Regions from separate parts of the Comamonas sp. E6 genome, predicted to be linked through region 1. Evidence: predicted binding sites of a transcription regulator. Region 1 holds the regulator's gene; each other region holds the start of a gene.
What was found. Region 1 encodes sigma-54, which starts transcription at its own class of promoters, with help from an activator protein. Its sites were predicted from a motif close to TGGCANGNAANCTGCTTT; they were not measured.
Positions count from the first base shown of each region.

Region 2: glnA (type I glutamate--ammonia ligase) is a predicted target of sigma-54. The motif match lies at 1,755-1,772, and genes of this name have one in related genera.
Region 3: CSE6_RS06545 (TorF family putative porin) is a predicted target of sigma-54. The motif match lies at 1,828-1,845, and genes of this name have one in related genera.

Region 1 is NZ_BBXH01000012.1:177,278-182,409, forward strand. It holds gene CSE6_RS11875 (aspartyl/asparaginyl beta-hydroxylase domain-containing protein) at 1-819, shown strand, start outside; gene CSE6_RS11880 (RNA polymerase factor sigma-54) at 1,009-2,610, opposite strand; gene lptB (LPS export ABC transporter ATP-binding protein) at 2,756-3,538, opposite strand; gene lptA (lipopolysaccharide transport periplasmic protein LptA) at 3,535-4,191, opposite strand; gene ltrA (group II intron reverse transcriptase/maturase) at 4,314-5,132, opposite strand, start outside.
Region 2 is NZ_BBXH01000024.1:74,790-79,921, forward strand. It holds gene CSE6_RS20360 (sterol desaturase family protein) at 1-597, shown strand, start outside; gene CSE6_RS20365 (EI24 domain-containing protein) at 612-1,499, shown strand; gene glnA (type I glutamate--ammonia ligase) at 1,822-3,237, shown strand; gene CSE6_RS20375 (hypothetical protein) at 3,417-3,929, shown strand; gene glnL (nitrogen regulation protein NR(II)) at 3,966-5,075, shown strand; gene ntrC (nitrogen regulation protein NR(I)) at 5,122-5,132, shown strand, end outside.
Region 3 is NZ_BBXH01000007.1:501,421-506,552, reverse strand. It holds gene CSE6_RS06555 (Bug family tripartite tricarboxylate transporter substrate binding protein) at 1-83, shown strand, start outside; gene CSE6_RS06550 (sulfatase) at 197-1,525, shown strand; gene CSE6_RS06545 (TorF family putative porin) at 1,899-2,651, shown strand; gene glnK (P-II family nitrogen regulator) at 2,669-3,007, shown strand; gene amt (ammonium transporter) at 3,047-4,399, shown strand; gene glcE (glycolate oxidase subunit GlcE) at 4,532-5,132, shown strand, end outside.

The DNA.
Region 1 (5,132 bases):
TTTGACCACTCCACGTTCACAGCGCCGTTCAACGTCTTCATGCTGATGTTCAGCAAGGTGCCGCGCACGCCCTATCTGCCCACCAGCACCTTCCCCGAGCTGGCGCCGCTGCAGGCCAACTGGCGTGAAATCCGCGAGGAAGCCGTCAATCTGCAAAAGAACATGCAGATCAAGGCCGCCGCCAATAACGATGACGCAGGCTTCAACTCCTTCTTCAAGACCGGCTGGAAGCGCTTCTATCTCAAGTGGTACGGCGATGCCCACCCTTCGGCCATGGAGCTGTGCCCCAAGACCACGGCCCTGGTGAAATCGATTCCCAGCGTCAAGGCCGCCATGTTTGCCGAGCTGCCGCCCGGCGCCAAGCTCAATCTGCACCGCGACCCCTATGCAGGCTCGCTGCGCTATCACCTGGCCGTGCTGGCCCCCAACGACGACCGCTGCATGATCGAGGTCGACGGCCAGCCCTATAGCTGGCGTGAAGGTGAAGGCGTGATCTTCGACGAGACCTTTATGCACTGGGCCGAGAACCGCAGCGAAGGCAACCGCATCGTGCTGTTCTGCGATGTGGAGCGCCCCATGACCAATGGCTTTGCCCAGTGGCTCAATCACTGGCTGGGCAAGAACGTGGTGGCCGCCGCCAGCTCGCCCAACAACGAGGGCGATCCGCGCGGCATGATCAGCAAGCTGTTCAAGATCTCGTTCTATGCGGGCAAGTACCGCCGCGCCTTCCGCGACTGGAATCCGACCTTCTACAAGATCCTCAAGTTCGGCCTGATGATTGGCGTGCTGGTCTGGTTTATCTGGTGGTTGGTTTCTTGATAACCCCCTGAGGCGCTACGCGCCTTCCCCTGGCCGGGCGCCCCCAAGGGGGACGGCAGCATCGCCGCAAGGGCAGCTCTTGCTCGCTGCCCCTTGCTTGAGGAATGCCTTATCAAGGCTCCCGCCCTAAAGACAGAGCAAGAAAGCCGCTGTGCGATGCATCAGCGGCTTTCTTGTTTCTGCGGTGCCCTACAGCGCCTTGCGCAGCGTGGTCGTCGGTATCTTGAGCTGCTCGCGGTATTTGGCGACGGTGCGGCGCGCGCACTCGATGCCCTGCTCTTTGAGCATATCGGCCAGCTTGGCGTCCGACAGCGGCTTCTTGGCATCTTCGGCATCGACAAACTGCTTGATCAGCGCACGCACGGCCGTGCTGGAGGCGCTGCCGCCGGTTTCCGTGCCCAGGCCCGAACCGAAGAAGTACTTGAGCTCGAAGGTGCCCTGGGGCGTGGCCATGTACTTGGCGGTGGTCACACGGCTGATGGTGGACTCGTGCAGGCCCAGCGTGTCGGCGATATCGCGCAGCACCAGCGGTCGCATGGCCAGCTCGCCATGCACAAAGAAGTTCTTCTGCCGCTCCACGATGGCTTCGGAGACCCGCAAGATGGTGTCGAAGCGCTGCTGGATGTTCTTGATGAACCAGCGCGCCTCCTGCAGTTGCTGCTGCAGCGCCGCATGGCCGTCGCTGTTCTTGTGGCGGCGCAGTACGCTGGCATAGATGTCATGCACGCGCAGACGCGGCATGACCTCGGGGTTGAGCTGCACGGAGAAGTCCACCCGGCCCGAGCCGGCCCGCACCGGGCGCACGATGACATCGGGCACCACGATATGGCGTTCCACGTCGACAAAGCGGCGCCCCGGACGCGGCTCCAGTCTGGCGATCAGGGCCATGGCCTCGCGCAGTTGCTCCTCGCGCGCACCGCACAGACTGGTGAGCTTGCGCAGATCGCGCCGCGCCAGCAGGTCCATGGGCTGAGCGCAGATGGCCTGCGCCAGCAGCAGCCGGTTCATATGCGCCTCGGTCGTGCCCTCATCCTCGGCGGTGCGGATCAGGTCGCGCAGCTGCAGCTGCAGGCACTCGGCCAGATCACGCGCTCCCACGCCCACGGGCTCCAGGCTTTGCAGCAGCTTCAGCGCAATGACAAAGTGCTGCTCCAGCTCCTCGCGCTCTTCCAGGTCGTCGCCGGCCAGGCTTTGCGCCAGCTCCTGCAGGGAATCCTCGAGATAGCCGTCGTCGCTGAGCGACTCGATGAGAAAGCGCAGCGCCGCCATGTCCGCCGCGCCCAGATGCAGGCTCAGCGCCTGACGATGGAGAAAGTCGGTCAGGCTCTGGTGCTCGCGCGCCAGATCGATGGCATCGGTTTCGTCATCGCCATCGCGGTTGCGCGTGGAGCTGCTGGCCGAGGGCGTATCCCACTCGCTACTGGATTCGCCACCCCATTCCCCGTCCTGACCGTCCAGGCCCTCGGCCTCCCAGTTCAGCGTTTCAGGGGTTTCGGGGTTTGATGTCTCCGCTACCGTTTCAGTAGCTTGTTGCGCTTGCGATGCATCTCTTTCAGCATGAATACTATCTGAAGTACTGTATTCACCGGCGCTATTAGCTACATCTACAGGAGCATCTCCCGCAGTTTCGGCCTCATCGCCCGCACGTTCCAGAAAAGGGTTGTCGACCAGCATCTGCTCGACTTCCTGCGCCAGCTCCAGGGTGGAAAGCTGCAGCAGCTGAATGGATTGCTGCAGCTGCGGCGTAAGCGATAAATGCTGCGAAACGCGTAGCGAGAGACCTGGCTTCATCGAGGCGCGGCCCCCAGACAATCATTGCAAACGCGCGCAGTGCTACGGGTTTGCCGCCGGGCCACCTCAAGGCAAACCCCGGCGCAGCCGGTCAGGGCCCCTTCTGGGGGCAGCGACCGCACAAAGTGAGGGAGCGTGGCGGTCATCACATCCTGAAATGTTCGCCCAGATAGACGCGGCGCACATCGGCGTTCTCCACGATCTCCTCGGGCGTGCCTTCGGCCAGCACATGACCGTCGCTGATGATGAAGGCGTGGTCGCAGATGCCCAGCGTCTCGCGCACATTATGGTCGGTGATCAGCACGCCGATGCCGCGCTCCTTGAGGAAGCCGATGATGCGCTGGATCTCGATCACCGCGATCGGGTCGATGCCGGCAAAAGGCTCGTCAAGCAAAATAAAGCGCGGTTGCGTGGCCAGGGCGCGGGCAATTTCCACGCGACGGCGCTCACCGCCTGACAGCGCCAGCGCCGGCGACTGGCGCAGATGCTCGACGCGCAGCTCCTGCAGCAGGCCCGTGAGGCGCTTTTCGATCTCGTCGCGCGTCAGCGCCTTGCCCTGCTCGTCCTTTTGCAGCTCCAGCACGGCGCGCACATTGTCTTCCACGCTGAGCTTGCGAAAGATGGAGGCTTCCTGGGGCAGATAGGACAGGCCCAGGCGCGAACGCTGGTGAATCGGCATGCCGCCCACCGGCTGGCCGTCGATGAAGATCTCGCCGCCGTCGCTGCGCACCAGGCCCACGATCATGTAGAACGATGTGGTCTTGCCCGCTCCATTAGGGCCGAGCAGACCGACGACCTCGCCTTTTTGCACGGACAGGGACACATCCTTGACCACCTTGCGGCTGCCGTAGGACTTGGCCAGATGTTTGGCCTCCAGGCGGCTGTCGGACTCGCCGCTGCGGCTGCTGGAGAAAGTCGGCTCGCTCATTTCTTCTCGTCGGCTTTCTCGCCGCCCAGCGTCATGCTCTGGCGCAGCTGCGTGGCAGGTGTTGCAGGCTTGGGCTGTGCCCCCGGCGTGCCGTCCTTGGGCGCCATGATGGCGCGCACACGGCCGCCCTGTCCCACGGAGGAGCTAGGCAGGCCGCCGCTGGTCTTCTGGCCATCGACGGTATAGACGTCGGTGATGTTGTTGTAGACGATGATGGAGCCCGTGACCTGATCGCTGAGCTGACCGCCACGGTAGCGGCGCATCTCGCCACGACGGATGAACTTGACGATATCGGCCTTGCCGTCGTACTCGATGACTTCGCCTTCGCCCTCGATGAACTCCTCGGGCTGACCGGCCACGGTATCGCGCTTCTGGCGGAAGAACGCTCGCTTGCCGGCCTCGGCCTTGATCACACCGTACTGATAGCCCTCGGCGTCCTGCCGCACATCGAGCTGAGCACCGCGCAGCACGATGGAGCCCTTGGTCATCACCACATTGCCAGTAAAGACACTGGTCTGCTGCAGCTCGTCATGACGCAACGCATCCGCCTCGATATTCATGGGCTTGGCGCTGTCGGCTTTTTCGGCATGGACAATGCCGGTCGCTGCTGCCAGGGCGCAGGCCAGCGCAAGAGGTAGGAGTGTTTTTTTCATGGAAGGCACGTTGGAGGGTAGGGACAGTTCATTGCTGAACCATCCCCCCCTAAGAACCGGACTTGCGACTTTCACCGCATCCGGCTCAAGCACAACAAGTTCAATCTTCAATACTCTCCATTCTAGGATGGATTGTTTTTTCCTGATTGAACGCTAAGCCCTTGAGAGGCCGGTTTCGCTACCTGTAAACCCAGTGCATGCAACCGCCTGTGACAGACGGGGTGCAGTAGCACCCGATTGGAGAGTTTGTCTGATCCACCCGCCACCTTGTAAACAATGTGGTGGTCGTGCCAGCGTTCCCCTTCTTCCAACGGTTCCGCACATAGTGCGCAACGTCCGTTCTGTGAGATGTAGAGCATCGACGTTTCGTACTGGTACGACATATTTTTCAACATGCGCTTCGTCCTCAAGTCTTCGCCATAAACCTCATCAGCCGGGTCAAAGGGGTTGTAACTCCCTCTGATCTTTTCGTGCCTCACGATCTTTGTATCAGCAAGCTTCAACAATTTGGTCGTGAGTGAGCCGTCTGCCGTTTTCACGGTTGCTGCGAACTCATCCCTGTCCTTGATGCGCCGCCAGTAACGGCTTTTGCACCAGAGGAGGGACTTATTCGGATGTCGTCTTCTCGTCCAGCGCACTAGGCGCCAGTAGATCAGGCTGTCCATCCGACTGAAGGTTTCCTTCGCCACCACCGGTTGGTGGTACTGCGCCCATCCCCGAAGGATTGGGTTCAGTTTGGCTATGAGATCCTCCTGCTTCATGGATACGTGTGACTTCACGATTTCACTGACCTTGCGATAGAGCGCTTGCGCGTTCTTCTTGCTTGGTTTGTTGAGAAACTTCCCTTTGTATTTGCGAAAGTTCCACCCCAGGAAATCGAAACCGGTGTCTATGTGTGTGACCTTCGTCTTTTCCAGTGATAGGCGCAGACCCCGTTGTGC
Region 2 (5,132 bases), on a different contig from region 1:
AACGCCTGGGTCAGTCTGTTGATGTATCTGGTCGTGTTCGATCTGGTCGAGTACTGGATTCATCGAGGTCAGCACGGTTTTACCTGGTGGTGGAAGCTGCATGCCGTGCACCACTCGCAGCGCCAGATGACGGTGTGGAGCGACAATCGCAATCACCTGCTCGACGACGTGATCCATGACGCCATCATCGTGCTGGTGGCACAGCTGATTGGCGTGGCTCCGGGGCAGTTCGTGGCCATCGTGGCCCTGACCCAGCTCAGCGAGAGCTTTCAGCATGCCAACGTGCGCATCTGGTTTGGCCAACTGGGCGAACGCCTGTGGATCAGTCCACGCTTTCACCGCCGCCACCACGCCATCGGTATTGGCCACGAACCCATGGCGCCCGTGCGCAACAAGAAGGTGCATGGAAACAATTTCGGCGTATTGTTGCCCTGGTGGGACATATTGTTTGGCACGGCCAACTTTGATCTGCGCTATGACCCCACTGGCATTCGCGATCAGGTGCAAGCGAATACAAAAGGACAATTGCGCGACTATGGCCGTGGCTTCTGGGCGCAGCAGTGGCTGGCTGTCCTGCGATTGATGGGTCGCGCATAAGCCAATCCTTGAGTATGCTTGCCAGCATGAGCTTGCTACTCGACTCTTTTTGGCGTGCCATGGCGTATTGCCTGCATAAGCGGGTCATTGTCTGGTCACTCTTGCCGCTGCTGGCCATGGCTTTGATGGCCTGGCTTCTTGGTTACTTCTTCTGGGCCGATGCGGTCCTCAAGGTGCAAAGCCTGCTGGACGGGGTGGGCTGGCTGCATTCCTTGTGGCTATGGCTGCAAGGGCTGGGCCTTGGGTATGCCTCGGAGGTGGTGGCTTCCATTTTTGTTGTGTTGGGCGCAATGCCGGTACTCGTGGTGCTGGTTTTGCTGCTGGTAGGCCTGTTCATGGCACCAGTGCTCACGCAGCTGGTGGCCGAGAAACGCTTTGTCGGTCTCGAGAAAAAGCATGGCGGCTCCACCATGGCCAGCCTGGTCTGGTCGGGCGGCTCCACGCTGATTGCGCTGCTGGCCTTGTTTGTCACTCTGCCGTTATGGGTGTTCCCGCCGCTGATGCTGGTGGTAGCGCCTTTGATCTGGGGATGGCTCACCTACAGGGTCATGGCATTTGACGCCTTGTCCGAGCATGCCAGCAAGGACGAGCGCCGGGCCCTGTTTGCCCGTCATCGCATGTCGCTCATTCTGATGGGCGTGATCTGCGGCTATCTGGGTGCAGCGCCCGGTGTGGTCTGGATTTCCGGGCTGCTGTTCCTGGCTGCTTTCTGGATTCTTGTGCCCATTGCCATCTGGATCTATGCGCTGGTGTTTGCCTTCTCTGCACTGTGGTTTGCCCACTTCTGTCTGGCGGCGCTGGAGCAGATGAGGGCGCAGACCATGCCGAGTGCTGCCGACCCGCAGGTCCCGTTTGCACCGGGTGCAGATGATTCGGATGGTGCAGCTTCGGTGGCTCGCTGAAAAGCGTCTGCAGCAGGTTGAATCAGGTGCCATGCACCAAAAACAATCTTGTTTCAGAAATGCACCAAATTGGTGCCAATTAATTCACCAAGATGGTGCAATTGTGTGGCGTGCTCTGGCAGTGAGACAATGCGCGTCTGTTTGGTGCAGTTTGCAGATGCAGCTCTGGTAAGTGCTTATGTCTTGTGCCGAATATCTTTACACCAAGGCTCGGTTTCGGTGCGCAGATGTTGTTGCGAGGCGCCGAGGTCGAGTTGGCACGCAAACTGCTAGATACTATTCATTCTTTATTTGATCAGCCAAAGTTGGCAGGAGAGATCTAATGGCGAAGACCGTTGCAGACGTGATGCAGATGGTGCAGGATAACGAGGTCAAGTTCGTGGACCTGCGCTTTACCGATACCCGCGGCAAGGAACAGCACGTGACCGTGCCCGTGTCGCACTTCGACGAGGACAAGTTCGCCTCGGGCCATGCTTTCGACGGTTCTTCCGTTGCCGGCTGGAAGGGTATCGAAGCCTCGGACATGCAGCTGGTTCCCGATCCCAACACTGCCAATATCGATCCCTTCTTCGAAGAAACCACACTGATTCTGCAGTGCGATGTGATCGAACCCGGTGATGGCAAGGCCTACGACCGCGATCCCCGTTCCATTGCCAAGCGTGCTGAAGCCTACCTGAAGGCTTCCGGCCTGGGCGATACCGCTTACTTCGGTCCCGAACCCGAATTCTTCATCTTCGACGGCGTGCGTTGGGGTACCGAGCCTCACAACCCCTTCTTCGAAATCGAAGAATACGAGGCTCCCTGGAACACCGGCACCAAGTTCGAGACCGGTAACCGTGGTCACCGTCCTCGCGTCAAGGGTGGCTACTTCCCAGTTCCTCCTGTCGACAGCACCCAGGACATGCGTGCAGAGATGTCGCTGCTGCTGGAAGCGGTCGGCATCCCTGTCGAAGTGTTCCACCATGAAGTGGCCGGCGCCGGTCAGAACGAAATCGGCACACGCTTCTCGACCCTGGTCGAGCGTGCCGACTGGACACAGCTGCAGAAGTACATCATCTGGAACGTGGCCAACACCTACGGCAAGACGGCAACCTTCATGCCCAAGCCCTACGCTGGCGATAACGGCTCCGGTATGCACGTGCACCAGTCCGTGTGGAAGGATGGCAAGAACCTGTTTGCCGGCGACGGCTATGCCGGCCTGTCCGACTTCGCCCTGTACTACATCGGCGGCATCATCAAGCACGCTCGTGCGCTGAACGCCATCACCAACCCTGGCACCAACAGCTACAAGCGTCTGGTTCCCGGCTTTGAAGCGCCCGTGAAGCTGGCTTACTCGGCCAAGAATCGCTCGGCCTCCATCCGTATTCCTTACGTCAGCAACCCCAAGGCTCGTCGCGTGGAAGCACGCTTCCCCGATCCTCTGATGAACCCCTACCTGGGTTTCGCAGCTCTGCTGATGGCCGGCCTGGACGGCGTGGAAAACAAGATCCATCCCGGCGAAGCCGCGACCAAGGATCTCTACCACCTGCCCCCCGAGGAAGACAAGCTGGTGCCTACCGTCTGCCACAGCCTGGATCAGGCTCTGGAAGCCCTGGACGCAGACCGTGCGTTCCTGACCAAGGGCGGTGTGTTCTCCGACAGCATGCTGGATGCCTACATTGAGCTGAAGATGGGCGAAGTGACTCGCTATCGCCAGTCGGTGCACCCTGTCGAATACGATATGTACTTCTCGCTGTAAAGCAGAGGTCAAAAAAGGCGGCGCAAGCCGCCTTTTTTATTGAGCGCCCGCTGCGGCGGGCGTGGCAGCAAAGGAACCAAACGGGTTGGTGGCGGTCAAGTAGTCAATAAAAGCCGCAGGCTTGGAGCGATACTCAGGGTATTGCGGACTTGCGGCCGCCGTCTGCCTGAGAGGACCGAATGAAGAAGTTTTATGTGTTGTCGTTGCTGTGTCTTGCATCCGGGCTGGTTTCTGCCCAGGATGTGATCTACCGCTGCGGCAATGAGTACACCAACAATGTTTCGCAGGCCAAGGCCAAGGGATGCAAGCCGGTCGATGGCAGTGGCGTGACGGTGATTCACGGCACCAGGCCCTCGGGTGGCAATGCCGCTGCGGCTTCGGTCAAGCCCAAGCCGGCAAGTAGCTCTGCATCGAGCGCGCCGGCCACGGCCCGTAGCGACAGTGCCGCGCAGAAAGCGCGTGACTCCGATGCACGAGCCATCCTGCAAGGCGAGCTGAACAAGGCCCAGGCCAGACTGTCCGAGCTGAAGGCGGAGTACAACGATGGCAACCCCGTGCGCACGGCACTGGAGCTGCGCAATCCTCAGGGCTACCCGGAGCGGGTGGCCAAGCTGAAAGCCGATATCACACGCCAGGAAAGTGATATCGCAGGCATCAGGCGAGAGCTGGACCGGCTGCCTGCGGTCAATTAATCCGGCCCCTGGGGCTGGTCATTTTTGGTCTATCGAATGAGTTCCACTGCAGCCCCGCTCCCCGATATCCCCAGGCCTGATCCGGATCAGGCCAATGCTCACGGCTACCAGTCGCTGGACTGGCTTTGCACCCTGATTGCCGTGCTTGACGAGTACGGCATGGTGCGCTTCGTCAACGCGGCGCTGGAAAACGCCCTGGGCCAGTCGCGCCGCATCATGGTGGGCAGTGACTTCGCCACCTGCTTTGCCGAGCCTGCCTTGCTGGACAAGGCGCTCAGCGGCGCCCGTTCCAACGACTTTGCTGCGCTGCGCTTCGAGGCCAGCCTGCTGCGCCTGGGGCAGGAGCCCTTGCCGATTCATGCGGCGGTTTCGCTGGCCGAGAAGGCCGGCCATGTCATGGTGGAGATGTGGCCGCTGGAACAGCAGGCCCGTCAGGATCGCGAGGAGCGCATCCGAGAGCAGGCGCTGGCGAACAAGGAACTGATCCGCAATCTGGCGCACGAGATCAAGAATCCGCTGGGCGGCATTCGCGGCGCGGCCCAGTTGCTGCAGATGGATCTGGTCACGCCCGAGCTGCTGGAATACACCACGGTCATCATTCACGAGGCCGATCGCCTGCAGGCGCTGGTGGACAGATTGCTGGCCCCGCATCGCCACCCGCATGAGGTGGGCGACGTCAACATCCACGAGGTCTGCGAGCGCGTGCGTTCGCTGGTGCTGGTCGAGCATCCTCAGGGGCTCAAGATCACGCGCGACTATGACATCTCCATCCCCGAGTTCAGAGGCGACAGCGCACAGCTGATACAGGCTCTGCTCAATATCGTTCAGAACGCGGCACAGGCGCTGGGGCGGCGCATTGCAGAGGGCGATGCCGAGATCATTCTGAAGACGCGTGTGGCCAGACAGGTCACTCTGGGGCGCGAGCGCTACAGATTGGCACTGGAATTGCATGTAATCGACAACGGGTCAGGCGTGCCAGATGCCATCAAGGAGCGGATTTTCTATCCTTTGGTCTCAGGCAGAGACGGCGGATCCGGCCTGGGGCTGACGCTGGCTCAGACCTTTGTGCAACGTCACCATGGCCTGATCGAATGCGAGAGCCAGCCGGGGAGGACGGATTTCCGAATCCTGATACCGCTGCCATAAAGCCTGACATTATCAATATGCAGAAGAAGGGAAGGATGTTGCACGAATGAAGCCAAT
Region 3 (5,132 bases), on a different contig from region 1:
GCGCGCAGGACACGGAAAAAATGCTCAAGGCCTACCGCGCGCAATGGGCGCCGGTGGTTCAGCGCTCGGGCTTCAAGCCCTGATGTTTGAGGAGCAGCTATCGCTTGTTACCAAACATTTTCAGCATCAAATCTATTCAAAATCCTTGCATAACAAGCGATAAAAGCTCCTGTTTTTGAATGTTCTCCGCTCTCTCATGACTGACTCCCGCCCCAATCTGATCTTCATCCTGGCCGATGACCTCGGCTATGCCGACCTGGGCTGCACCGGTGCGCGCGATGCGCACAACAACGCCACCGACGTCTCGCCGCGCCTGGACGCCATGGCCGCCCAGGGCCTGCGCTTCACGCGCGGCTACTCCAACTCCTCGGTGTGCTCGCCCACGCGCTTTGCGCTGGCCACGGGTCGCTGGCAGTACCGCCTGCGCGGTGCGGCCGAGGAACCCATCGCCAGCGTGCATGGCGACAAGGTGCTGGGCCTGCCGCCCGATCACCCCACGGTGGCCTCGCTGCTGCGCGATGCCGGCTATGCCACGGCCCTGGTCGGCAAATGGCATCTGGGCTACCCGCCGCATTTCGGCCCGCGCCTGTCGGGCTACGAGGAGTTCTACGGCTTTCATGCCGGTGGCGCCGACTATTTCGCCCACTGCGATCCGCGCGGTCGCCCCGACTTCTGGATCAACGAGGAGCCGCACACCGAAGACGGCTACCTCACCGATCTGCTGAGCCGCCGCGCCGTGGACTTCGTCAAGCGACAGACGGCCGACAAGCCCTTCTACCTCTCGCTGCACTACAGCGCGCCGCACTGGCCCTGGCTGACGCGCGACGACCTAGAGGAGTCGCGCCGCATCGGCGGCTTCGGCAAGCACACCGACGGCGGCAGCATCGACACCTACCAGCGCATGATCCATCACATGGACGAAGGCATCGGCTGGCTGCTGGATGCGCTGGAGGAGAACGGCCTGAGCGAGAACACGCTCATCGTCTTCACCAGCGACAACGGCGGCGAGCGCTTCTCCAATACCTGGCCCTTCGTGGGCCAGAAGATGGACCTGCTCGAAGGCGGCATCCGCGTGCCCTTGCTGGCCCGCTGGCCGGCGCGCATGAAGGCTGGTGCCGTTTGCGACACGCCCAGCCTGACCATGGACTGGTCGGCCACCTTCCTGGCCGCCGCCGGCGTGGACGCGCATGCCGACTATCCGCTGGACGGCATCAGCCTGCTGCCCCTGATGCAGGATCAAAGCTGGATGCCCGAGCGCGACCTGGCCTGGCGCATGAAGCACCGCGAGCAAAAGGCCTTGATACGCGGCGACTGGAAATATCTGCAGATCGAGGGCATCGAATACCTGTTCAACATCGCCAGCGACCCGCGCGAGCGCGCCAATCTGCGTGATCGCGAGCCCCGGAAACTGGCCGAGCTGCGCAGCGCCTGGGAGCACTGGAATCAGGAGCTGCCGCCGATTCCCGAGGAAGCCAAGGTCTCGCTGGTGTTCACCAAGGCAGACCTGCCCCAGGCCAGCTTCTGAGCTGAGCGCTGCCTGCAAGCCCATCGCCCAGGCGATGGGCTTTTTTGCGTCCACGCCCAAACAGAGAGCACGCACTCACTTTCAAATCACCTGTTTGGTGCAAAAACCGGACAAAAACCGGGCCATGGCGGTGCATTGCAAAAACGCACCATCCTGGTGCATTCGGTTCAGGCCGCAAACCGGGTGGCGAAAGTTGCGCTCAGTGATTGTGAAAACTCGTAGCTTTTTGTACCGGACAGCTATGGCCCGCTGCCTGTTCTAGGGCCTTGGGCAGCGAACCGCGCCGCAGCCGCCGCAGAGGCTGGCACGGTCTGTGCTTTGAGAGTTCATCCGAGATTTTTGCCACGAAATTTTCAAACCGGAGGAACCCTGAATGCCTAGTCCCGCTGCAAGCCGTTTCAAGACTTTCGCCAAGACTGCCGCCCTGGCCTGCGCCGTTGTCGCCCCCATGTGGGCCCATGCCCAGCTCTCCGCCAACGTTGCCCTGACCACCAACTACAAGTTCCGTGGTCAGGATCAGGACGCCAGCCGCACCAGGGCCGTCAAGCCCGCGCTGCAAGGCGGTTTTGACTACACGTTCGGCGACAGCGGCTTCTACGTCGGCAACTGGAACTCCTCCGTGGACTGGCTGCCCGGCAACTCGCTGGAAACCGACTTCTACGGCGGCTACAAGTTCAAGGCTGCCGATGTGGACTGGGACGTGGGCATGCTGACCTATGTGTACTCGGGCAACGCCAACGGCAACACCACCGAGATCTATGGCTCCGGCACCTACGGCCCGTTCACGGCCAAGTACTCGCACACGGTGTCCAAGGACTACTTCGGCTGGGCCGGCGCCAAGGCGGGCTCGGGTCTCAAGGGCCGCAATACCGGTTATCTGCAGTTCTCCTACAGCCAGGAAGTGATGCCCAAGGTGACACTGAAAGCATCAGTTGGTTACACCCATTTCTCCAGCGACATCAAGGACCTGGGCGTTCCCAACTATGTGGACTACAGCGTCGGTGGTGCGTATGACCTGGGCGACGGCTTCTCTGCCGCTGCGGCAGTGACCGGCGCCAACAAGAAGGCCTACTTCGGCGATGTGAACAAGGCGCGTCTGATTCTGACGCTCTCCAAGACTTTCTAACTTTTCAGGAGCCCGTCATGAAAATGGTGATCGCCATCATCAAACCCTTCAAGCTCGACGAAGTGCGTGAAGCTCTTTCCCAAATCGGTGTGCAAGGCATCACCGTGACCGAAGTCAAGGGCTTTGGCCGTCAGAAGGGCCACACCGAGCTGTACCGCGGTGCCGAGTATGTGGTGGACTTTCTGCCCAAGCTGAAGATCGAGGCCGCGATTGCCGACGATCTGGTCGATGCCGCCATCGACGCAATCGAGGGCGCAGCCCGCACCGGCAAGATCGGCGACGGCAAGATTTTTGTGCAGGCGCTGGAGCAGTCGATCCGTATCCGTACAGGAGAAACCGGCGACGCGGCCCTGTAAAGGCCCAGTCTCTCTGGAACCGTTTTGAGAAAGATTGCCATGATCAAGAAACTATTGAGCGCAGGCCTGGGACTGGGCCTGCTGGCTGCCGGCGCCACCGGCTTTGCCCAGGAAGCTGCAACGGCTGCCGCCGCCGCAGCGCCTGTGGCCGAAGCAGCGGCCGAGGCCGTTCCCACCCTGAGCGCCGGCGACACCGCCTGGATGCTGACCTCGACCATGCTGGTGATCCTGATGGTCATCCCCGGCCTGGCGCTGTTCTACGGCGGCCTGGTGCGCAGCAAGAACATGCTGTCCGTGCTGGCGCAGGTCTTCGTGATCTTTTCGCTGATCACCGTGCTGTGGGCCATCTACGGCTACTCGCTGGCCTTTGGCGGCGAAGGCAAGTTCTTCGCGGGCTTCGACAAGCTGTTCCTCATGGGCATCACGCCTGACACGCTGTCGTCCATGCTCAAGACCATCCCCGAATACGTGTTCGTAGCCTTCCAGTCCACCTTCGCCGCCATCACCGTGGCGCTGATCGTGGGTGCGTTCGCCGAGCGCATCAAGTTCGCGGCCGTGATCGTGTTCTCCGTGCTGTGGTTCACCTTCAGCTACATCCCCATGGCCCACATGGTGTGGGGCGGTGGTCTGCTGGGTGCCGATGGCGCACTGGACTTCGCTGGCGGCACCGTGGTGCACATCAACGCCGCCGTGGCCGGCCTGGTGGGTGCCTACATGCTGGGCAAGCGCATCGGCTTCGGCAAGGAAGCCCTGCCCCCTCACAGCCTGACGCTGACCATGGTGGGCGCTTCGTTGCTGTGGGTGGGCTGGTTCGGCTTCAACGCCGGCTCTGCCGGTGCCGCCAACGGCGTTGCCGGCCTGGCCTTCATCAACACCATCCTCGCGACCGGCGCTGCCGCCATCTCCTGGATCGTGGCCGAAGCGCTGCTGCGCGGCAAGGCCTCCATGCTGGGCGCTGCCTCGGGTGCCGTGGCCGGTCTGGTGACCATCACCCCCGCCGCCGGCTTTGTCGGCCCCATGGGCTCCATCGTCATGGGTATCATCGCCGGCCCACTGTGCTTCTGGGGCGTCTCCGGCCTCAAGCGCCTGCTCAAGGTTGACGACGTCTGCGACGTGTTTGGCGTCCACGGCGTCGGCGGTATCCTGGGTGCCATCCTGACCGGCGTGTTCTGTGCCAAGGGCCTGGGCGGTATCGAGCCCGAGGGCTACAACATGGCGCATCAGCTGTGGGTGCAGGTCGAGAGCGTGCTGGTGACCATCGTCTGGTCCGGCGTGGTCTCCTTCTTGGCCTACAAGATTGCCGATCTGACCGTGGGTCTGCGTGTCTCGGAAGAGTCCGAGCGCCAGGGCCTGGACATCACTTCTCACGGTGAGGTGGCCTACACCCGTTAAGCGGCAGGCTCTTCGCAAGTTCAGTTTCATTACGTTGCCCCGCAGTGCGAACTGCGGGGCTTTTTTATTCACGCCTGCTTTTCAAAAAAATCAAAGACCAGGCCTTCCTGCCCCGGGGGCGCCCCGGCTACCATGCAGGCCATGGATTCAGCCACCAGCCAAATCAATCAGCTCGGCGAGCGCATTCGCGCCGCTGCCAGTGACAAGACCCCGCTGCGCATCTGCGGCGGCGGCAGCAAGGACTTCTACGGCCTGCGTCTACAGGGCGAGCCGCTGTCCACGCGCGCGCTCAGCGGCATCGTCAGCTACGAGCCCAGCGAGCTGGTGGTCACCGTGCGCGCCGGCACGCCGCTGGCCGAGCTGGAGGCAACATTGGCCAGCCAGGGCCAGTGCCTGGCTTTCGAGCCGCCGCACTTCGGCGCCGCCAGCACCGTGGGCGGCATGGTCGCCGCAGGCCTGTCGGGCCCGTCGCGTGCCAGCGTTGGCGCAGTACGCGACTTCGTGCTGGGCCTGGAGATGATCAACGGCCAGGGCGAGCTGCTGCGCTACGGCGGCCAGGTCATGAAGAATGTGGCCGGCTATGACGTCTCGCGCCTGATGACGGGCAGCTGGGGCACGCTGGGCCTGATCACCGAGATCAGCCTCAAGGTCCTGCCTGTGGCTCCGGCCGAGGCCACGCTGCGCTTTGATAGCTGCAGCCAGGAGCAGGCTCTGGACTGGCTCAATCACTGGG